Regions from separate parts of the Streptomyces polygonati genome, predicted to be linked through region 2. Evidence: riboswitches for the same ligand, from Rfam matches in the RefSeq annotation. Region 2 holds a riboswitch; each other region holds the start of a gene.
The links. A riboswitch is a leader RNA that binds a small molecule or an ion and turns the genes downstream of it on or off. The one in region 2 is predicted to bind S-adenosylmethionine.
Positions count from the first base shown of each region.

Region 1 (7,422 bases), on a different contig from region 2:
AGCGGTTACTGGTCCTATGTCAGCGAATCGGGCAGCCACGACGACCTGGTCTGGGCGTACGACTTCCCGACCGTCGCGGTGGCGCCCATCGCCGGAAGGGTCGCGTTCTACAACGAGCGGGTCGATCTGTACGTGGACGGTGTCCTCCAGCCCCGGCCCGAGCCGCTCACCCGGGCCGACTGGGACAAGAAGCAGCGCGCCTGACCCCCGGATCGAGTGGAGTCACGGCTCGCACCGGCAGTTGAGCGCGGGTACCCCGAGCCCGGTACCCGCGCCGTCGCGGTGGCCGCCGGTTCAGAAGGTGGTGGGCGGGTTGACCACCGAGGTGGTGACGCCGGTGCCGGTCACACCCCACTTGGCGAAGATCTTGGCGTAGTCGCCGCTGGCGATCAGCTTGTTCACCGCGTCGCTGAGGGCTTTGGCGATCGGTGACTTCTTCGCGGTGACGAACCCGACCGGCGTGGTGCTGATCTGGCCGAGGTACTTGGTGTTCGGCACGTGCAGCGCCTCGTACTTCAGGCTCAGCGTCGGGCCGAAGTAGATGTCCACCTTGCCGTTGCTCAGGCCGAGGATGATCGGCGCGATGTCGTTGAAGTACTGCACCTTGTACGGGCTCTTGCCGGCCGCGGCGCACTTGGCCGCCCCGTCGGTGAGGATCTGCTGGAAGGTCGAGCCCGGACTGGTGGCGACGGTGTAGCCGCACAGATCGGTGAGGCCGGTCACCGCGTCGGTCTTGATGTCCTTGGCGCCGAGGAAGGACTGGCCGTCGTTGAGATAGGTGGCGAAGTCGATGACCTGCTCGCGGGCCTTGGTGGCGCCGAAGTTGTCCTGCCCGACGTCGTACTTCCCGTTCTGCACACCGGGGATCACGGTGGGGAAGGTGCCGTACCGCACGTCCCAGGTGACACCGAGCACCTTGCCGATCGCGTCACGCAGGTCGATGTCGAGGCCGACCGTCTTGCCGCTGGTGTCCTGGCCGCCGTGCGGCAGGCCGGAGGTGCCCACGACCCGGCTGGTGCCCAGGATGACGCTGCCGCGGCTCTGGATCTCCTTCGGCAGTTCCGCTCTCAGCGCCGGGTCGGCCTGGATCGCCGAGACGACGTCCTCGGTCGGGATCGCCGTCGACCCGGCCCCGGACGCAGCGGACGACGACGAGGACGAAGAGGACGACGAGGACGCGGCCGGCGCGCTGCCCGACGGTTGCGCGTCGGCCGTGCCGGAACCGGAGCCGCAGGCGGAGAGCAGGGCGAGGACGGCGGCGGCGCCGGTCGCGGTAAGGGCCGTACGGGACAGGGCCGTACGGGAGACGTGGCGGGCGGGGCGTCCGTCGGTCGTCACGGTCGTTCCTTTCCAGAGGTGACAAGGGCAGGGATGGCACAGGGTCGGCGGGTGCCGGCGGGTGCCGACAGGCAAGGGGGTAGCGCGAAGGGGCGGAAACCGCTGGCGAGGGTGGGAGGGACGGGAGGGAAAGGGGCGGCGAAGGTGTCAGAGCACCGCGGCGAGGAAGGCGCGGGCCCGCTCGTGGCGCGGATTGGCGAGGACCTCCGCGGGCGGGCCGGACTCGATGATCCGGCCGCCGTCCAGGAAGACCATGGTGTCGGCGACCTCGCGGGCGAAGCCGATCTCATGAGTGACCACGATCATGGTCATCCCGCTGTCGGCGAGATCCTTCATCACCGCGAGGACCTCACCGACCAGCTCCGGGTCGAGTGCGCTGGTGGGCTCGTCGAACAGCAGCAGTTCCGGTTCCATCGCCAGCGCGCGGGCGATGGCGACGCGCTGCTGCTGGCCGCCGGACAGCTGCCGGGGGTAGGAGCCCTCCCGGCCGGCCAGGCCGACCCGCTCCAGCAGTTCGCGGGCCCTGGCGGCGGCCTGTTTGCGCGGCACGCCGTGCACCGCGATCGGCGCCTCGACGATGTTGTCCAGGACGGTGAGGTGCGGGAAGAGGTTGAACTGCTGGAAGACCATGCCGACCCGGGCGCGCTGCCGGGTGATGGCGCGGTTCCCCAGTTCGTGCAGCCGGCCGTTCCGGTAGCGGTAACCGATGATCCCGCCGCCCACCTGGACGAAGCCGGCGTCCGGCCGCTCCAGGTGGTTGATGGTGCGCAGCAGGGTGGACTTGCCCGATCCGGAGGGGCCGAGCAGGACGGTGACCTCGCCGAGGCGGATGTCGAGATCGACACCGTCCAGCACCAGGTGCGTGCCGAAGCTCTTGCGCAGTCCCCTGATCCGTACCAGGGGCTCGGTGGTCTCCTCGGTCATGACAGCCCCGCCAGTTCCTTGCCGGTCCGGCCGAGCAGCGGCACATTGCCCCGGAAGAGCTGCCAGAAGCCCTTGCCGCCGCCGCGGTTGGTCCCCCGGGCGTAGTAGCGCTCGACGAAGAACTGCCCGATGGACAGCAGTGTGGTGAGGATGATGTACCAGAGTGTCGCCACCAGCAGCAGCGGGATGATCAGGTAGTTCTGGTTGTAGATCAGCTGCGAGGAGTAGAGCAGGTCCTGCACCGCGATGACGCTGACGATCGAGGTCGCCTTGAGCATCCCGATCAGCAGATTGCCCGAGGCCGGCACGATGGCCGGCATCGCCTGCGGCAGCACGATCTTGCGGAAGATCCGCACGCTGCCGAGGCCGAGCGCCTGGGCGGCCTCGGTCTGGCCGTGGTCGACGGACAGGATGCCGCCCCGGACGATCTCCGAGGAGAAGGCCGCGACATCCAGGCTGAGTCCGACGTACGCGGCGAGGATGCCGCTGAACAGATGCGCGGTCCGCACCGTGACGAAGGCGTGCCCGAACGGGATGCCGAGCGACAACTGGGGGTACAGCGAGGCGAGTTCGTACCAGAAGAGCAGCTGCACCAGCGGCGGGACGGAGCGGAGCAGCCAGACGAAGGCGAAGCTCAGCGAACTGAGGACCGGGTTGCGCGACAGCCGCATCGCGGCGACGCCGATCCCGAGCAGATAGCCGGTGGCCATCACCGCGGCGGTGAGCCAGAGCGTCAGCTCCAGCCCGTGCACGATCGACCCGTTCAGGAAGTAGTCGCCGACGGTGCCCCACTGGAACCGCTTGTTGGTCAGCACCGTGTTGACCAGCATCGCGAGGAGCACCAGCACGGCGAGGGCGGAGACCCACTGGCCGGGGTGGCGCAGCCGGACCAGCTTCGCGGCCAGCAGTTGCTCGTCGCTGGGGCGGCCGGGGGCAGCCGGTGGGGGCCCCTCGGGCGTCGGGGGCGGTGGTTCCGGCGCGGTGGAGGTGCGCGCGGAGATGTCAGGGCTGCTCATGGCGGTGTGCTTTCCGTCCCATGGGAGCGCGGCACCGCGCCGTGGACGGCGGCGTGGTGACGTGCGGGGTGGGGGCGTGGCCGGACGACGGGAGACGTGCGGTAACTCGGCGCCGGTTACGGCGCGGGCACGGTCAACAGACCGGGGATATCCCCGGACACAGTGCGCTGCTCACCCGGAGCAGGTCGACGTGGCGCCGGGCCACCATGAGCTGGGCGAACCCGCGCGGACCTGACGTGCCGCCGTTGCCGGAGCGTCGTACCTGCATGCGGATCACCTCGCCATCCCCGGGCCCCAGCGGGCCTCGCGCTTGCGGGACGTGTCCGTCCCGCCGGGTTGTCACCTGGAGCACCCCACCGCGTCGGGGGGTCGCTGGTCAGCCGGCCAGGGCTTGAGGCTGACGCTCATAACCAGGATTCACGCTAACCGCTCAGTGAGCTTTGGGCAATGCCCTGCATTCCGACGGGCGTTCGGTGACGGCGGCTTCACCAGCGGTGAACGGCCCCCGACGGGTGGGCGGGCGGACCGGTGGCACGCGGGGAGGGCGGCCGGAAGGAGGAGGGAACTACGTGGCCGGGCAGCGAAGTTGATGTGGGAAACTGTTGCCAGCCAGTCGCAGGTGGGGGGCGCCGCGGCGGCAGTCGAGAGGAGCGCAGCGTGACGCAGAACGGCTTCCGCGCCGAGGAGATCGATACCAGCAGGCCGCATCCCGCGCGGATCTACGACTACCTGCTGGGCGGCAAGGACAATTACGAGGTCGACCGCGAGGCCGGCAACCAGCTCGCCTTCGCCGCGCCCGAGGTGCGGATCGGTGTGCGGGCCAACCGCGCCTTCCTGCAGCGCGCGGTCCGGTATGTGATCGGCAGCGGCGTCCGGCAGATCCTCGACGTCGGCACCGGGCTGCCCACCTCGCCGAACGTGCACGAGATAGCCCAGGAAGTGGCGCCGGACGTACGCATCGCCTACGTCGACAACGACCCGATCGTGAACACCTACGCCAACGCGCTCCTCAGCCCGTCCGGCGCCACCAGCATCGTGCTCGCCGATCTGCGCGACCCGCGGGCCATCGTGGACCACCCCGAGGTCCGCCGGGTCATCGACTTCGGCGAGCCGGTCGCCCTGCTCCTCGTCGCCATCCTGCACTTCCTGACCGAGGCGGAGCGGCCCGAGCAGGTCGTCGCCACGCTGCGCGACGCGCTGCCGGCCGGCAGCTTCCTGGTGCTCTCGCACGCCACCGGCGACTTCGCCGACCGCACCGAGGCCCAGGCGGTCTACAAAAACGCCACCGCCACCTTGAACCTGCGCTCCCACGCCCAGATCGAGCGGTTCTTCGACGGCTTCGAACTGCTGGAACCCGGCCTGGCCCAGGTCCCCTTCTGGCGCCCCGACACCCAACCGCCCGCCCGTTCCCGCGAGATCGGCTTCTACGGCGGCGTGGCCCGCAAGACCGGCTGACCCCGCAGCGCGCCGTTCCGGGACGGGAGGCAGATGAACGAGGGAATCATCAGGATCGGTCCGGCCGGCGATCCGCCCGGCGCACAGCCTCCCGAGGACGAGATCGGCGCCTTCGTGGCAGGGCCGCCGTTCATCTGCCGCGGTCCGTCCACCGCCGTGATCGTGCCGTGGATCCAGGTCTTCTCCACCGGGCTGCTGGTCATGATCGACGTGCGCTTCCGCGCCAGTGCCACCCCGGAATCCGCAAGGCTCGAACTGCGCCGGATCATGCACGGCGACGACGAGCCGATGCCGGGACGCCTGCATGTGGAGATCGGATATCCCGACGGCACGATCACGCGGAACCTGCGCGGTCCGGAGCGGCCCTCGCCGGGCTCGCGCCAGCGATCCGCGCTGCGTCTGGGCGCCATGCAGTCAGGGCCCCGTTGGGAGCTGGTCTACTGGGTGCGTGGACTGCCTACGGGTGGGGCGGCCGAGCTGAGGCTCGGATGGCCGGACCGGCAGGTCGACTTCGCCGGATTCGGGATTCCGGCCGCGGCGGTCGGAGCTGCCGTGCGGCGCGTCCGGAATCCCTGGGGATGACGTCAGCGGCGGCCTGAGGGGGGTTTGGCGGCGAAGACCCATCGGTTGCCCGCCAATGAGTCGTTCGGTTCGGGGAGCGGGCCGCGGCCGTGGTGGCGGCTGAACTCGAAGGGCGTACGGACCGAGGTGGACCAGCCCCTGTCCGTCAGATCGCCGGCCGAGTCGGGGCGCGGGTCGGGGTCGAACAGCGCGAGCAGGTCGACCCCGATCTGGGCTTTGGTCGAGGGGTAGAGCGGATTGTCGTCCCTGCTGAGTTTCACTTCGCAGCTGTATGTGCCGCCCCCGGCCGTCAACCGGTCGACGGTGGCGATGAGTCGGCGCTCGGCGGCCGGGGGAAGGTAGAGCAGCAGTCCTTCGGCCAGCCAGGTGCTCGCGGTGGCCGGGTCGAACCCGGCGCCGATGAGCGCGGCGGCCCAGTCGGTGCGCAGATCGGCGGCGACCGGTATGCGTGTCGCCCGGGGAGCGGCCCCCATCCCGCCGAGCACACCGCGCTTGAAGGTGAGCACCTCCTCGCTGTCGATCTCGTAGACGGAGCAGCCGGCCGGCCAGTCGAGCCGGTAGGCCCGCGAGTCCAACCCCGCCCCGAGGAGGACCACTTGGCGGGCGCCCGCGCGGGCCGCGCTGAGCAGCACATCGTCGAAGACCCTGGTGCGCAGCGCGAAGTAGCGCGCCAGCCGCCCCCAGAGCGGGTTCGCCTCCCCCTGCGGGACCTCCTGCGGGCGGACCGGCCAGCTCGCGGACGCCGGCGCGGCGCGTACGAAGTGCTCCGCGTAGACATCCCGCGCCAGGGCGTCCGCGCGGTGGGTCTCGATCGCCCGGGCGGCGGCGACCATGAGGGCGGTCAGGCCGACACCCCCCTTGATCCCGGTGTTCCGCTGCTCCGTGCCGGCCATGCCGTCTCCCCCTTCGTCGTCGCGGCTCGTCGTCAAGGTCCTGGTCTTCCGGCCTTCGTCCTGGAGCTGCCCTGCCGGCGCCTTCGTGCCGGAGCCACCCGGCCCGGCGGCGTACTCAGCCCACCGGGTCCCCGACCAGATGGTCGCCGGGGATGCCCGCCTTGTCGGGGGCGTAGTAGTCCTTGATGCCCTCGACCCAGGTCCTCACCTGGATCCGGTCGGCGTCGGACGGTCCGAAGGCGTCGAACAGCGCGTCGATGTTCGGGCGCTCGAAGCCGATCGCCGTCATCAGCGAGACGAAGAGCGGGCGTTCGATCAGCCCGTCGCCGTCCGGGTCCCCCAGTGCGCCGAGCGACTCGGCGAAGTCGGCGATCGTCGCGTCGAAACGCTCGGGCGACAGTACGCAGGCGGTGTACTCGTCGAAGCTCACCCGGCCGTCGTGGTCGGCGTCCAGTTCGGCGAGCAGGGTCGTCCAGTACCGCCGGAAAGCGGCCTGCATCGCGGCCTTGGCCGGCTCGTCGGAGTCGCGGGCCGCCAGATTGACGCGGCCCGCCATGAGGGTGAAGTCGTCGGCGTCGAGATATCCGTTGCCGTTGGCGTCGAACAGGGAGAAGACGAGTGCGACACGGCTGATCGCCTCTTCGCGCATGGGTCGGTCACCTTTCTTTCACTCACCGGGGAAGCGGAGTCGGTCTGGCCGTTCCACTGTCCGGCCGCCGTCCGGCGGAACGCCCCGCCAGCGGGCCCAAGGCACCTGAAGGTGTGAACTGCGCTCATATGATGTTTACTTCACCGGCAGACGCTCGGCCCAGCGATCCCGCACATGGCCGGGCGGCGAGGGGCGAGGGGCGGCTACGACGGCCGCTCACATGACGTCCTCCAGCCGGATGGGCAGCCTGCGGTGGCGGCGGCCGGTCGCGTGGTGGAGGGCGTTGGCGATGGCGGGGGCCACCCCGACGAAGGCCACCTCGCCGGCTCCCTTGACGCCGAGCGCGTTGAGCCGGGGATCGGGTTCGTCGATGAAGTCGACCTCGATCCGGCCGACATCGGCGTGGACCGGGATGACGTACTCGGCCAGGTCGGTGTTCAGGAAGCCGCCGTAGCGCGGGTCGGGCTCGCTGCCCTCGCGCAGCGTCGCGCCGATGCCCCACACCACACCGCCGCGCACCTGGCTGAGCGCGGTCACCGGGCTGGCGACCCGGCCGCAGTCCACG
Region 1 covers NZ_JBHSBB010000018.1:7,629-15,050, forward strand. Annotated here, with positions in the region: gene ACFO3J_RS25310 (DUF427 domain-containing protein) at 1-204, shown strand, start outside; gene ACFO3J_RS25315 (transporter substrate-binding domain-containing protein) at 295-1,338, opposite strand; gene ACFO3J_RS25320 (amino acid ABC transporter ATP-binding protein) at 1,486-2,262, opposite strand; gene ACFO3J_RS25325 (amino acid ABC transporter permease) at 2,259-3,278, opposite strand; gene ACFO3J_RS25330 (putative leader peptide) at 3,412-3,546, opposite strand; SAM riboswitch class IV at 3,580-3,690, opposite strand; gene ACFO3J_RS25335 (SAM-dependent methyltransferase) at 3,936-4,733, shown strand; gene ACFO3J_RS25340 (hypothetical protein) at 4,767-5,315, shown strand; gene ACFO3J_RS25345 (SAM-dependent methyltransferase) at 5,318-6,208, opposite strand; gene ACFO3J_RS25350 (EF-hand domain-containing protein) at 6,324-6,857, opposite strand; gene ACFO3J_RS25355 (xanthine dehydrogenase family protein molybdopterin-binding subunit) at 7,074-7,422, opposite strand, start outside.
Region 1: it holds a riboswitch for S-adenosylmethionine, as region 2 does, so the genes downstream of both, ACFO3J_RS25330 (putative leader peptide) here and ACFO3J_RS02280 (aminotransferase class V-fold PLP-dependent enzyme) in region 2, are expected to answer to the same signal.

Region 2 (7,422 bases):
GGGCGCGGGGAACCGCGCGACAGGGGCCGCGAGCGCAGGCGGGACGCCGATAGGCTGGATCCTGCCAGAGGGCGACCCCTTTCCAGGAGCGTGACCATGAGCGACGTGAACCCCGCCGGAGGCACCAGCATGAGTCCGCGGTCCTGGCCCGACGTACTGACCTCGCTGCTGGCCGGCCGCGACCTGAGCGGGGACGACACCGCCTGGGCGATGGACCGGATCATGCGCGGCGAAGCCTCCGACGTGCAGATCGCCGGGTTCGCGATCGCGCTGCGGGCCAAGGGCGAGACCGTCGAAGAGGTCGCCGGCATGGTCCGGACGATGTACGAGCACGCCAACCTCATCGAGGTGCCCGGCCGCACCGTCGACATCGTCGGCACCGGCGGCGACCTCGCCAGGACCGTCAACATCTCCACCATGGCCGCGATAGTGGTGGCCGGAACCGGTGCCAAGGTCGTCAAGCACGGCAACCGGGCCGCCTCCTCGGCCAGCGGCGCCTCCGACGTACTGGAGAAGCTCGGCGTCAATCTGGAACTGACCCCGCAGCGCGTCGTGGAAGTGGCCGCCGAGGCCGGCATCACCTTCTGCTTCGCGGTGAAGTTCCACCCGGCGCTGCGCCATGTGGCCACCGCCCGCGCCGAGTTGGGAGTGGCCACCACCTTCAACTTCCTCGGCCCGCTGACCAACCCGGCCCGGGTCCGCGCCCAGGCCACCGGAGTGGCCGACCTGCGGATGGCACCGATCATGGCCGGCGTGCTCGCCGAACGCGGCTCCTCCGCGCTGGTGTTCCGCGGCGACGACGGCCTGGACGAGCTGACCACCACCGCCACCTCCCACGTATGGGTGGTGCGCGACGGCAAGGTCGAGCCGACGTCCTTCGACCCGCGCGATGTGGGCCTCGACCTGGTGCCGGTGGCGGCGCTGCGCGGCGGTGACGCCGCCCACAACGCCGATGTGGCCCGGCGGCTGCTGGCCGGTGAGCAGGGTCCGGTACGGGACGCGGTGCTGCTCAACTCGGCCGCCGCGCTGGTGGCGCTGTCCCCCGGCGAGGGGACGCTCGAAGAGCGGATCTCCGCCGGTCTGCTGGAGGCCGCGCGGTCCATCGACTCGGGCGCCGCCGCCGCCGTCCTGGACCGCTGGGCCAGGGCCAGCCACGCCTGACCGCCGCCACCCCCGCGCTCCCCGTCACCAGGCCGAAAGGCAGGCGCCGTCCGATTGCTGGACGGCGCCTTGCGCGTTCAGCGGCATATGGCAGAATCCCTTTCAGGTCACGAGTGACAGCGTTAAGGCCCCGGCTCGCTGTCCGGCAACCCTCCGTCCGAGGTGGGGTGCCCCGGGTGAGGACCAGGCTGTGAGCAAGCAAGGCTCGCAGCAAGCCGGACTTGGGGAGCTCTGTCATGACCGTGTTCAGCCCTGCCACCGCCGCCGACCGCGAGGTCCGTACGCCGCTGCCGGTACTGGGACGGGACGTGAGCGTCCCGCTGGTCACCGGCGGCGAGGTGACATACGCGGCCCTGGACTACGCCGCCAGCGCGCCCGCCCTCCAGCGGGTGTGGGACGACGTGGCCGCCTACGCCCCGTACTACGGCAGCGTGCACCGCGGCGCCGGCTATCTGTCGCAGCTGTCCACCGACCTGTTCGAGCAGAGCCGGGCGACCGTCGCCGAATTCCTCGGCTGTCGACCCGACGACGAAGTCATCTTCACCCGCTCCACCACCGATTCGCTCAATCTGCTGGCCGCCGCGCTGCCGGCCGGCACCCAGATCTTCGTCTTCGAGACCGAGCACCACGCCTCCCTGCTGCCCTGGGCCCGCGGTGAGGACGCCCGGGTCACCTGGCTGCCCGCCCCCCGCACCCCCGAGCAGGCCGTCGCCCAGCTCGACGTGGCCCTGCACGGCGCGCCCAAGGGCCCGAAGCTGGTGTGCGTCACCGGGGCGTCCAATGTCACCGGGGAGATCTGGCCGGTGCGCAAGCTGGCCGCCGCCGCCCACCGGCACGGCGCCCGGATCGTGCTGGACGCGGCCCAACTCGTCCCGCACCACGCGGTGGACATCGCCGCGCTCGACGTCGACTGGGTGGCCTTCTCCGGCCACAAGCTCTACGCGCCCTTCGGCGCCGGAGTGCTGGCCGGCCGCCCGGACTGGCTGCGCGAGGCCGAACCGTATCTGGCCGGCGGCGGCGCCACCCGCAAGGTGACCCGCACGGCCGACGGCGGCCTCGACGTGGTGTGGCACGAAGCGGTCGCCGCCCGGCACGAGGCGGGATCGCCCAACGTCATCGGCGCCTACGCCATCGCCTCGGCCTGCCGCGCCCTGTCCGAGGCCGGCTTCGACCGACTCGTCGCCCGCGAGCGGCAGTTGCTGGCCGAGCTGCGCGAGGGGCTGGCGGCGCTGCCCGAGGTCCGGGTGCTGTCCCTCTTCGGCGCCGACTCGGCCCGGGTCGGCGTCCTGTCCTTCGTCGTCCAGGGCTGGAACAGCTCCCACTTCGCGGCGGCGCTCTCCGCCGAGTACGGCATCGGCGTCCGCGACGGCCTCTTCTGCGCCCACCCGCTGGTCCGTACGCTGCTGGACAGCGAGCCCGACGAGCCCGGCGAATGCGGCGCCCCCGACGCGGCCCCGGGCGAGCGGTCCCTCAACGCGATCCGGGTCAGCTTCGGCGCCGGCACCCCCGACGAGCACATCGCCCGCTTCCTCGCGGCCGTCACCACGCTCGTCCAGGACGGCGCCCGCTGGAACTACCGCACTGAGAACGGCCGCTGCGTCCCGGCCCGCGACTGACAGGTGTCCGGGGGCGCGCTGACGTCCCGTCCTCAATCGCCGGACGGGCTCGACAAGTCGAGGTCGACCGGGCTTCGGCCCGTCCGGCGTTACGCGTCCAGCCCGATGGCGAACGCCGCCTCCAGGTCGTGCTGCGAATACGTCCGGAAAGCGACGTGCGTATCGGTGACCTGCACCCCCGGGATCTTGCTGATGCGCCCCGGGATGATGTCCGCCAGATCGTCGTGCCGGCCCACCCGGACCAGCGCGACGAGATCGTAGTTGCCGGTCACCGAGTAGACCTCGCTGACGTTGTCGAGCGCGGCGATGGACTCCGCGATCTCCGGGATCCGGTCGACAGACGTCTTGATGAGCACGATCGCGGTGATCACGACGGGATGTCTCCTTGGGTCGGCCTGATGACGAGGCTCACCTTACGCCGTGGCCGATAGCACACCCACGCGCACAGGAACCCGAAGGCGAAGCCCACCACATGGGCCAGATAGGCGACGCCCGGGCCGCCCCGGGCGGTCTGGGCCGCCAGCCACTGCAGGACGAACCAGAAGCCGAGCACCATCCAGGCCGGGAAGCGCAGCGGGATGAAGAAGAGGAAGGGGAACAGGCTCGTCACCCGCGAGCGGGGATAGAGGTAGAGGTACGCGCCCAGCGCCCCCGAGATCGCCCCCGAGGCCCCGACCAGGCTCTGCGTGCTGCCGGAGTGGCCGAGGGCGAAGCCGTAGGTGGCGAGGTAGCCGGCGGCCACGTAGAAGAGGGCGAAGCGGATCCGGCCCATGCGGTTCTCCACGTTGTCGCCGAAGACCCACAGGAACAGCATGTTGCCGATCAGGTGCACCCAGCCGCCGTGCAGGAACAGCGCCGTGAGGACCGAGAGCGGCGGCGATTTCCGGTAGCCGTGCGCGGCGGGGCAGCCGGCGGGCAGTACCAGCCGGCCGGGCGGCAGCTTGCCGTGGAACAGCTCGGTGGGGATGACCCCCCAGTGGTCGAAATACACCGCCTGCGCGCACGGCAGCCGCCCGGCGCCGCCGTACAGCGAGGTGAACCCGGACAGCGGGCCGAGCAGGAACACCGCGGTGCACAGGCCGATCAGCGTGTACGTCACCACCGGTGTGCGGCGGACCGGGTTCTTGTCGTACACCGGGATGACCATGGACCGATGATGACGGAACGGTCGTATCGGGCCGAGGTCGCCTCGCCGCAGCGCGGCGGACCGCCGAGGCCGTAGGGTGACCGGGACACACACCCGTGGTCCGTACCGGAAGGACCCACGGCGAACCGCCCGCCGAGCCATTCACGAGGTACTGAGCGGATTGACCCCCGCAACGGGGACAATGGAAACAGCAGACGGCGGCCGGAGGGATCGAAGGGGGCCGGGAGGACGCCGAGGAACCGGACGGGAGTGACTGGTGGACGGTAGCGGTGGCGTTCCCGACGCCGAGGCGAGCGACGGTGGCGCGGGCGAGCCCGCGCTGGACCGACCGCTGCCCGAAGGCGTACGGCACCGGGTCGTCGCCATCGCCGCGGACGCCTTCGGCGGCTTCACCTTCGCGGATCTGCCGGTGTCGCTGCGGCCTTATGCCCGTTTCACCCCCTCGCGGCGGGTGCGGTACGCGGCCACCGCGCTGGCCGCCGCGCTGGAGTCGGACGCCGGTTTCCGGCGCAAGGTGGCCGGCAAGCTGCGCGAGTCCCAGCCCGAGCTGACCGAGGCGCTGGACGGCTCCACCCCGCCGCCCGCCGCCGACCCGCTGGACGTGGCCGCCGCCGCCTATCTGCTGCGGCCCCCCGGGTGGGCCAAGCTGGTCGCCACCGCCGGCGAGGAGGCCCAGCGGGCCGACGCCGAGCGCGCCGACGAGGAGACGCTGCGTGAGCTGGCCCGGCTGCGCGAGGAGGTCGAGGCGCTCCAGGACCAGGCCCGTACCGAAGCGGCCAGGGCCCGCGCGGAACTCGACACGGTCCGCAAGGAGAGCGACGCGCTGCACCGCAAGCTGCGCGCCGCGCACAGCGACGTCAAGCGCGCCGAGGCCGCCCAGCGCCGGCTCCAGGCCGAGCTGGACGACTCGCGCGCCGCCGCCGACCGGGAGCGGGCCGCCGCCGACGGCGAGGCCAGACGCCTGCGCGCCCGGATCACCGAGGCCGAGGCGGTGGTCGAGGCGGGGCGCCGCGCGGTCCGCGAGGGCCGCAGCGTGGAGGACGTACGGCTGCGGCTGCTGCTGGACACCGTGCTGGACGCCGCGGCCGGTCTGCGGCGCGAACTCGCCCTGCCGCCGCGGGACACCATCGGCGTCCGGCCCGCCGACACCGTGGACGCGGTGGCGCCGGGGCAGTTCAGCGCCCGCGACATCGCCACCCGCGCGCTGTCCGCGACCGATCCGCAACTGCTCGACCAACTCCTCGCGCTGCCGCAGGCGCATCTGGTGGTGGACGGCTACAACGTCACCAAGACGGGTTATCCGTCACTGCCGTTGGAGAAGCAGCGGCTGCGGCTGCTCGGCGGTCTGGCGGCGCTGGCCGCGCAGAGCGGCGCCGAGGTCACCTGTGTCTTCGACGGCGCCGATCTGGACATGCCGGTGCTGCTGGCGCCGCCGCGCGGGGTGCGGGTGCTGTTCAGCAAGGCCGGTGAGACCGCTGACGAGTTGATCCGCCGGCTGGTGCGGGCCGAACCGCCGGGCCGGCAGATCGTGGTGGTCTCCGCGGACCGCGAGGTCGCCGACGGGGTGGCCAAGGCGGGAGCCCGTCCGGTGGCCTCCCTGCTGTTGCTGAAGCGGCTCGCGCGGGTCTGACCGCCCCGCCCGCCCCGGTCCGAACACGCCCGCGGCACAGGGCCGTTCACCGGGTCGTCCACTGCCGTGACACGGCGGCGTCGATCGCGCGCCGACACCAACTGAGCGTTGTGCGGCCCTTACCGCGCGTACGACGCACGTAAAGAATGTGCGAAGCGGTCGAGATTTTGCCTACAAAGATTTGAACCGATCACAGGAAGGTCACTAAGGTCAGGCCTCGTACCTCCGCGCAGTCGATCATCCAACCCGGATGACGCTCGGGGGCCGCCCGCCAGCAGAACCGGTAGGCGGCTGAGGAAGAAGGAGCTCGCCTTCGTGGCGTCCCACCGTCGTCCCAAGCCGGCAACCCGCACTCGCGTGACCGTGCTGACCGCCACCGCCGCTGCCGCGGTCGCCCTTTCCTCGCAGGCCGCGAACGCCGCCCCGCAGTCCAGCATCAAGGACGCGAAGACCAAGGTGGACGCTCTGTACACGCAGGCGGAGCAGGCCACCGAGAAGTACGACGCCGCCAACGAGCAACTGCATACCCTCCAGAAGGACGCCTCAAGCCTTCAGGACCAGGTGGCACGCCAGCAGCAGCACCTGAACCAGCTCCGGGACGGCATCGGCACCCTCGCCGCCTCCCAGTACCGCAGCGGTGGCATAGACCCGACGATCCAGCTCTTCCTCTCGGGCAACCCGGACACCTACCTCCAGCAGGCGTCCACCCTGAACCAGCTCGGCTCGCTGCAGGCCGGCGCGCTCCAGCAGCTCCAGGACGCCAAGCGGAGCCTGGACCAGTCCCGCGCCGAGGCCACCGCCAAGCTGGCCGAACTCCAGAGCACCCGCAATGAGCTGGCCCAGCGCAAGAGCGAGGCCAAGACGAAGCTGAGCCAGGCCCAGCACGTGCTCAGCTCGCTCACCGCGCAGCAGCGCGCCGCGATTCAGGCGCAGGACGTCGTCTCCGCCAACCGCGCCAGCACCCGGGTCAACCTCGGCGACGCCAAGGCCGCCACCGCGCGGGCCTCCGCCGCCTTCCAGGCCGCCGTGAGCAGGATCGGCATGCCGTACGTCTACGGCGCCACCGGCCCCAGCTCGTTCGACTGCTCGGGCCTGACCTCCTGGGCCTACGCCCAGGCCGGCGTCGGCATACCGCGGACCTCGCAGGAGCAGGCCAACGCCGGCACCCGGATCTACTCGGAGTCGCAGCTCGGCGTCGGCGACCTGGTGATCTTCTACGGCGACTACCACCACGTCGGCCTGTACGCGGGCAACGGCGTGGTGCTGCACGCGCCGAAGCCCGGAGCCGTGGTGCGGTACGAGTCGATCGGCGACATGCCCTTCGAGTTCGGCGTCCGTATCTGACCACCCGGGGGCCCTGGCGATCCGCGGTTCGCCGGGAGTCCGGCGGGCGCGGCGGGCGGGGCGACAACACCGCTCCGTACGGCGTTCGGGTGATCACCTCCCCGGCGCCGGTCCGGCCCGGGCCGTGTGACCTGCGGCGCAGCCGCAGGTGGTGGTACGCACCGCCCGGCGGTCCTTTGTACTCTCCGCCAGCGCGTGGTTACTGTCTGCTGCTGTGGCTTCCCATCGACGCTTTCCGCAGCCGGGCCTGGCCGCCCGCACCACTCGCGTCACCGTGCTCTCCGCGGCGGCGGCGGCCACCGCGGCGCTGTCCGGCGGCGCCGCGCAGATCGCCGCCGCGGACCCGGCGGGCCCCGCCCCGGACCACGCCTCCCAGCTGGACCGGCTCGACCACCTCTACCAGCAGGCCGAGCAGGCGACCCAGCGATACGACGCCGCCCAGGAGCGCGCCACCCGGCTGCGCACCGAACTGAGCGCGCTCCAGGACCGGGCCGCCAAGGGCCAGCACCAGGTCAACCGGCTCC
Region 2 covers NZ_JBHSBB010000003.1:64,014-71,435, forward strand. Annotated here, with positions in the region: gene trpD (anthranilate phosphoribosyltransferase) at 97-1,161, shown strand; SAM riboswitch class IV at 1,267-1,384, shown strand; gene ACFO3J_RS02280 (aminotransferase class V-fold PLP-dependent enzyme) at 1,398-2,777, shown strand; gene ACFO3J_RS02285 (Lrp/AsnC family transcriptional regulator) at 2,867-3,148, opposite strand; gene ACFO3J_RS02290 (rhomboid family intramembrane serine protease) at 3,145-3,924, opposite strand; gene ACFO3J_RS02295 (NYN domain-containing protein) at 4,178-5,554, shown strand; gene ACFO3J_RS02300 (C40 family peptidase) at 5,870-6,898, shown strand; gene ACFO3J_RS02305 (C40 family peptidase) at 7,113-7,422, shown strand, end outside.

Region 3 (7,422 bases), on a different contig from region 2:
CAATGATTAGCACTCTACCCCTGCGAGTGCAAGCGCCGAGGGCGGCGCCGCGCGTTGAACCCCGCGCGGCGCCCAGGATCCGCTCCGGGAGCCGCCCGGCCCGGCCCGGCCCCGCGGGCCCGGACAGCGGCACCGGCACCGGGCCGCCCCGCCCAGCCCCCCGTGGCCGTCCCGCGACCACCGGCCGGTGGTCCGCTGGCCGCGCAGTTCCCCGCGCCCCTTCGGCGCCCGGCGGGTGCCGAACCCTCGGCAGCCGTAAGTCCAGGCTCCGGTCGGCCTGGGCCTGGGCCCCGTAGGGGCGCGGGGAACTGCGCGGCCAGCCAAGTACCGGCCGGTGGTCGCGGGACGCCGGGAGGGGCTGGGCGGAGCGGCCCGGGAGCCGGGCCCGGAGGGCGGGACGCACGAAGAGCCCGCACCCCCCTTAGCCGGGTGCGAGCCCTTCGTGCGTGAGAAAACGTGAGAACGCCGCGTCGATGGTCGAACGCGCCGGGATGTCAGCCTGCCAGCCGGACCATGTCCGCCTGCGGCCCCTTCTGACCCTGCGAGATCTCGAACTCGACTCGCTGGCCTTCTTCGAGGGTGCGGTAACCGTCCATCTGGATCGCGCTGTAGTGGACGAAAACATCCGCACCACCGTCGACCGCGATGAAGCCGTAGCCCTTCTCCGCGTTGAACCACTTGACGGTGCCCTGAGCCATTCCTAACTCCCCTATTACTGGCCCTATCGCAGCCCCGCACTCCGCGGGCCCGGGTCAGACCTCACCCTCCGGAGCGACCCTTACCGTGGACGGGTGGGAGCCCTGGGAGGTGTGCGCCGGAACGCGTCGACCGCGGCTGAATGTATCTGCACGGATGCCCAGTGCAACAGGTCAATCGGACGAGAATTCTGGGGCTGACTCATCGGAAATAACCCAGGAAAAAACGATAAGACGGGGCATCTCGGGCCGGACAAACCCGACCAATCAGAAAATTCGCATGTGAATTTGGCGATAAATCGCCGCACCTGGCCGCGCCGGCCCCAACTCACTTGCCCCCGGCAACTGTACAACATTTCAACTATCTCCCCGCGCCACCCCGGCACGGCGACGCCCCGCCCACCACAGCGGGTGAGCGGGGCGCAAGATCGGACAACGTCCGCCAAAGATCCGCGTCAGAGCTTCATACAGAAACGCGGCGGTTCCGTTTCAGCCGCCCGCGACCGCGGGAATGATCGAGACACTGGCGCCGTCCGGCACCGCGGTGTCCAGCCCTTCGGAAAAACGCACATCGTCGTCGTTGACATAAACGTTCACGAAACGGCGGAGCTTTCCGCTGTCGTCGAGAACACGCGCCGAAATACCGGAGTGATTGCTCTCCAGCGAGGTGATGACCTCGGCCAGCGTCGCGCCCTCGGCCGGCACTTCCGCCTGGCCGCCGGTGTAGGTACGGAGAATGGTCGGGATTCGAACGGATGCGGTCATGCGAGGCCAGCCTCTCGGAACGCGGCAACGGTGGGGCGGATGACGGCGGTGGGTCCGGTGGTCGGAGCCACCGCGTCCAGGGTCTTCAGTCCGTCGCCGGTGTTCAGCACGACGGTCTCGGCGGCCGGGTCCAGCTGCCCGGTCTCGATCAGCTTCCTCAGCACGCCCACGGTCACCCCGCCGGCCGTCTCGCCGAAGATGCCCTCGGTCCGGGCCAGCAGCTTGATCGCGTCCACGATCTGCGCGTCGTCGACATCCTCGATCGCGCCGCCGGTGCGCCGGGTGATGTCCAGGACGTACGGCCCGTCGGCCGGGTTGCCGATCGCCAGCGACTTGGCGATGGTGTCCGGCTTCACCGGCCGGACCACGTCCCGGCCGGCCTTGAAGGCCGCCGACACCGGTGAGCAGCCCTCGGCCTGGGCGCCGTAGATCTTGTAGGGCTTGTCCTCGACCAGGCCGAGCTTGATCAGCTCCTGCAGGCCCTTGTCGATCTTGGTGAGCTGGGAGCCGGAGGCGATCGGGATGACCAGGTTGTCCGGCAGCCGCCAGCCGAGCTGCTCGGCGATCTCGTAGGCCAGGGTCTTGGAGCCCTCGCCGTAGTACGGGCGGAGGTTGACGTTGACGAAGCCCCAGCCCTCGCCGATCGGGTCGCCGATCAGCTCCGAGCAGAAGCGGTTCACATCGTCGTACGAGCCCTCGATGCCGACCAGTTGGCCGCCGTAGACCGCGGCCATGACGACCTTGCCGGCCTCCAGGTCGTGCGGGATGAACACGCACGAGCGCAGCCCCGCGCGGGCCGCCGCGGCGCCCACCGCGCCGGCCAGATTGCCGGTGGAGGAGCAGGACAGCGTGGTCAGGCCGAAGGTGCGGGCGGCCTCCAGGGCGATCGCGACGACCCGGTCCTTGAAGGAGTGCGTCGGGTTGCCGGAGTCGTCCTTGACGTACAGGCCGCCGGTGATGCCCAGTTCGCGGGCGAGATTGTCGGCCTTGACGAGTTTGGTCCAGCCCGGGTTGAGATTGGGCCGGTCGGCGAGGTCGGCGGGCACCGGGAGCAGTGGCGCGTACCGCCAGATGCTGGTAGGGCCGGCCTCGATCCGGCGGCGCAGGCCCTCGGGGTCGCCCAGCGGCAGGTCGTAGGCCACTTCGAGCGGGCCGAAACATTCCTGGCAGGCGAAGATCGGGCTGAGCGGGAAGCGGGTGCCGCATTCCCGGCAGGACAGCGCCGCGGCCGGCCCGAAGGGGCGCGGGGTGGAGGGGGTGTCGTAGGTGCTGGCGACGGTTTGCACAGCCATGTCGGCGAGGCCCTTTCTCCTCATCTTCCCCGTGGCGTACGTCGCCACGAGACGGAATTGGCACCTTCCCCACCGTGTGACCTCGCGGTCGGCGGGAGGGTTGCCGGGGCTTCAACGGGCCGTTCCCTCTGCCCCTCTGGATGAGCGGTATGGCACCGGACGCGGTGATCCGGGCATTTGTCGTTCTTGTACGGCGGCCCCGGGATGCGAGGACCGTACGTGTTGCTCAAGACTGTAACTGAGAAGTGTCGTGTCCGAGCGTCGCGTCCGTACCGCGAGATGGGTCGGACGGAGTCGCACCGGGCACCGCAACCGGGCATCACAACCGGGTTTCACTCCGGCAGGGAGAAGCGCACGTGCTCGATGAAGTGGAGCGCTGGCTGGCGCACCGGTCGTGGTCGGCGGACGACCGGCCTCTTGATCTGCTGCTGGCCGCCAAACGCGCGGCGGGTCAGTGGGGCACGATCAGCGTGGTGCTGCCCGCGCTGAACGAGGAGGCGACGGTCGGCGCGATCGTCGCCGCGATCCGGCGCGACCTGATGACGCCGGAGGTCCCGCTGGTGGACGAGCTGGTGGTGGTCGACTCCGCCTCCGACGACCGTACGGCCCAGGTGGCCGCGCAGGCCGGCGCGCGGGTGGTGCGGCGGGACGCGATCCTGCCGCGGCTGCCGGCCGTGGCCGGCAAGGGTGAGGTGCTGTGGCGGTCACTGCTGGTCACCAGCGGTGAGATCGTCTGCTTCATCGACGCGGACCTGCGGGAGTTCGACACCCGGTTCGTGTCGGGCATCGTCGGGCCGCTGCTCACCGATCCCGCGATCGGCCTGGTCAAGGCGATGTACGACCGGCCGCTGGAGACCGGCGGCGAGGTGGTGGCGGCCGGGGGCGGCCGGGTCACCGAGCTGGTCGCGCGCCCGCTGCTGAATCTGCACTGGCCGCGGCTGGCCGGCTTCGTCCAGCCGCTGGGCGGGGAGTACGCGGCCCGCCGCTCGCTGCTGGAGCAGCTGCCCTTCCCGGTCGGCTACGGCGTGGAGCTGGGCATGCTGGTGGACGCGCTGGATCTGGTCGGCCTGGACGCGATGGCCCAGGTCGACGTGGGAGAGCGGCACCACCGCCACCAGGACGGCCAGGCGCTGGGCCGGATGGCCGCGACGATCTACCACACCGCCCAGCACCGCCTCTCCCGCGGCCACCTGGTCCGCCCCCGGCTGACGCAGTTCGACCGGGTGAGCGAGGAGGGGTTCGTGCCGCGCACCCATTCGGTGGATACGCAGGAGCGGCCGCCGATGCTGGAGATCGGCGAGTACGTGGCACGGCGTGCGGCTTGACCGGGCCCGGCGCCGGCCCTTCCGGCCGTTCTACGGGTGCGGGCCCCTCGTGGCCGCTCGCGCAGTTCCCCGCGCCCCTGACGGGGCCGTTCCCCCGCCCGGGAGCAGCCCGCGCCCCCGCGCCGGGGCACTGACCGTCGTTGTGCCCGTGCCGGCACGTCGTGGCCGCTCGCGCAGTTCCCCGCGCCCCTGACGGGGCGCGTTGTCCCTCCCCCCTGCCCCCGAGGGCGACGAGGCCACCGCGGACCCGCGGCCGGGGCTCCGGGCCGGCCCCCGGTGCCAGGGGCTGGCCCGGGGGCCGGGTAGGGGGCGACCAGGCAGGACGGAAGCGCAGCCCCGGGGGAAGAAAGGCGCGGACATGCCAGGGGGGTTGGTTTGAGGCACGGCGTGCCTGGCTAGGCTCGCCGCATGGTCGGAACGCAGCACGCTGCCCGGATTCTGGTCGCCTCCAACCGCGGCCCGGTCTCGTACACCCTCCGTGAGGACGGCACGCTGAGCAGCCGGCGCGGTGGCGGGGGCCTGGTGTCGGGGCTGAGTGCCATCGGGCCGGACGCCGACGCAGTGTGGGTGTGCGCGGCGCTGTCCGACGGCGACCGGGAGGCCGTACGGGAGGGGGTCGGCGAGGACGGCTCGCGGATGATCGCGGTCGACCCGCTGACATTCGAGGCGGCGTACAACGGGATCGCGAACTCGGTGCTGTGGTTCGTCCACCACATGCTCTACCAGACCCCGGTGGAGCCGGTCTTCGATGAGGACTTCCGCGGCCAGTGGGCCTCCTTCGAGGCCTACAACGCGGCCTTCGCGGACGCGCTGGCGCAGGAGGCGGCCGAGGGCGCCGCCGTGCTGGTACAGGACTACCACCTGTCGCTGGTCCCGGCGATGCTCCGTGAGCGCCGCCCGGACCTGCGGATCGGGCACTTCAGCCACACCCCGTGGGCGCCGCCGGACTACTTCCGGCTGCTGCCGGACGACGTGGCGGAAGAGCTGCTGGCCGGCATCCTGGGCGCCGACCGGGCCGCCTTCCTGACCCGCCGGTGGGCGGACGCCTTCGCCGCGTGCTGCGTCTCGGTGCTGGGAGCCACTCTTTCGGCGGATGGGCTGGAGGTTTCCTGGCGGGGCCGCACCACCCGGCTGGGGGTGCACGGACTCGGCGCGGACGGCGACTTCCTGCGGGAGCGGGCCCACCGGCCGGACGTGGCCGACTGGATGGAGACGCTGCGCGCCGAGACCGGGCCGGGCCGCAAGCTGATCGTGCGGGTGGACCGTACCGAGCTGTCCAAGAACATCGTCCGGGGTCTGCTCGCCTACCGCCAGTTGCTGGACGACCACCCCGATTGGCGCGGCCGCGTCGTCCACATCGCCTTCGCCTACCCGTCCCGGCAGGATCTCGCGCTGTACCGCGAGTACACCGCCGAGGTCTCCCGCGTCGCCGAGGCCATCAACACCGACTACGGCACGCTCGACTGGACCCCGGTGCTGCTGCGGGTCGACGACGACTTCGCCCGCTCGCTGGCCGCCTACCGCCTCGCCGACGTGGCCCTGGTCAACCCGATCAGGGACGGGATGAATCTGGTGGCCAAGGAAGTCCCGGTGGTCTCGGACAACGGGGTGGCCCTGGTGCTGTCCCGCGAGGCCGGCGCCTACGAGGAGATGGGCCGGCACGCGATCACCGTCAATCCGTACGACATCCGGGCCACCGCCGCCGCGCTGCACACCGGTCTGACGCTGCCCGACGCGGACCGCGCAGACCGCACCAAGCGCCTCGCCGACGCGGCCACCGCCCTGCCGCCGTCCCGCTGGTTCCTGGACCAGCTGCACGCGCTCGGCGACTAGCCGGAACAGCCGGCGGGCTATTCCAGCGCGTCCGCCAGCGCGTCCAGCAGGGCGACCAGGCCCTCGGGGCCGGGGACGGTGAGGTCGGAGCGGTCGATCAGCTCCTGGGGGGACTCCGAGGTGGCCACGCTGGCGACCAGCAGGCCGGGCAGACCGTGGCCGCGCAGGCTGGTGACGGCGGCGAAGGCGGCCAGGTCGCCGAGGTCGTCGCCGGCGTAGAGGACGCTGGCCGCGTCGGTCTCGCCCAGGTAGGCCGCGAGCGCGACGCCCTTGTCCATGCCGGGCGGGCGCAGCTCCAGGACGTAGCGGCCGGGTTCGACCATGAGGCCGTGGGACGCGGCGAGTTCGGCCAGCGGCGCCCGCAGCGCCTCGAAGGCGGCGTCGGGGTCTTCGGTGCGGCGGGTGTGGACGGCGACCGCCCGGCCGCCCTTGTCCTCGATCCAGGTGCCGCGCCAGGCGCCGTTGCGGTCCAGGAAGCCCGGGAGTTCGGCCCGGACGGCGGTGACCGCCGGGTGGGCGCCGGGGGCTCGGACATCGCCGGTGTGGGCGTCCCAGCGCTCGGCGCCGTAGTGGCCGAGGACCACCAGGTGGTCCAGGCCGGGGACGCCGGCGAAACCGCCGTAGCGAACCGCGACACCCGCCGGGCGGCCGGTGACGACGGCGATCGCGGCCACCCGCGGGGCCAGCCGGACCAGCGCGGGGACCACGCCCGGGTGGGCCCTGGCCTGCTCGGGGTCGGGCACGATGGGCGCGAGGGTGCCGTCGAAGTCGAGGGCGATCACGGCTCGTTCGGGTCGCGCGAGCAGCGCGGCGAGCCCTTCCTTCCCCTCGGGCGTACGGGGCGTGGGGATGTCGGCGGAGGCCATGGATCCGACCCTACCCGCGCGGGGCGGGCGCACGCCCGGCGTACGGTCATATGCCCGCGCCAACCCGGAGAAAGCGCGGGCCGGCGCCGGGACAGGGCACCGGGAAGGGCTCAGCGCTCGTCCCGCAGCCGCTCCCGCTCCCTGCGCAGCCGGTTGACGAGCCCGGGGGCGTATTCCAGGGCCCGCGGGTCGTCCAGCAGCGCGTTCAGCAGCTGGAAGTAGGCGGTGGGCGACAGGCCGAGCCGCTCGCGCACCGCCCGCTCCCGGGGGCCGGGGCCGGTGAAGGCGCGGCCGGCGATGTCCAGCACCGCGCGGTCGCGTTCGGAGAGCTCCGCGCGTTCCACCGGCCCCACCCGCCCCGCCCGACGATCCATCACTTGCGCCGTCACTCCCGCCGTCGATCCCGCCGTCGATCCCGCCGTCGGTCGCGCCGTCCGTCCCGGTGCACCTGACGACGTGACAACGTCCTAGGAGGGCGTCTTGTTGCTGGCCGCGTCCAGCGATGTCGCGCTGTTCTGCAGCTTCGACAGCACCGTCTTCGGGTCCGCGTGCATCGCCTGGCCGATGCCCGTCTTGACCTCGGCGCTGAGCGGTCCCCACGAGGTCTTGTTGACCGGGTAGAAGATGGCGTCGGGCAGCAGGTCGA
Region 3 covers NZ_JBHSBB010000013.1:202,995-210,416, reverse strand. Annotated here, with positions in the region: gene ACFO3J_RS19140 (cold-shock protein) at 495-698, opposite strand; gene ACFO3J_RS19135 (MoaD/ThiS family protein) at 1,185-1,460, opposite strand; gene thrC (threonine synthase) at 1,457-2,752, opposite strand; SAM riboswitch class I at 2,770-2,899, opposite strand; gene ACFO3J_RS19125 (glucosyl-3-phosphoglycerate synthase) at 3,109-4,077, shown strand; gene ACFO3J_RS19120 (alpha,alpha-trehalose-phosphate synthase (UDP-forming)) at 4,486-5,910, shown strand; gene otsB (trehalose-phosphatase) at 5,928-6,776, opposite strand; gene ACFO3J_RS19110 (DUF3263 domain-containing protein) at 6,887-7,120, opposite strand; gene ACFO3J_RS19105 (extracellular solute-binding protein) at 7,244-7,422, opposite strand, start outside.
Region 3: it holds a riboswitch for S-adenosylmethionine, as region 2 does, so the genes downstream of both, thrC (threonine synthase) here and ACFO3J_RS02280 (aminotransferase class V-fold PLP-dependent enzyme) in region 2, are expected to answer to the same signal.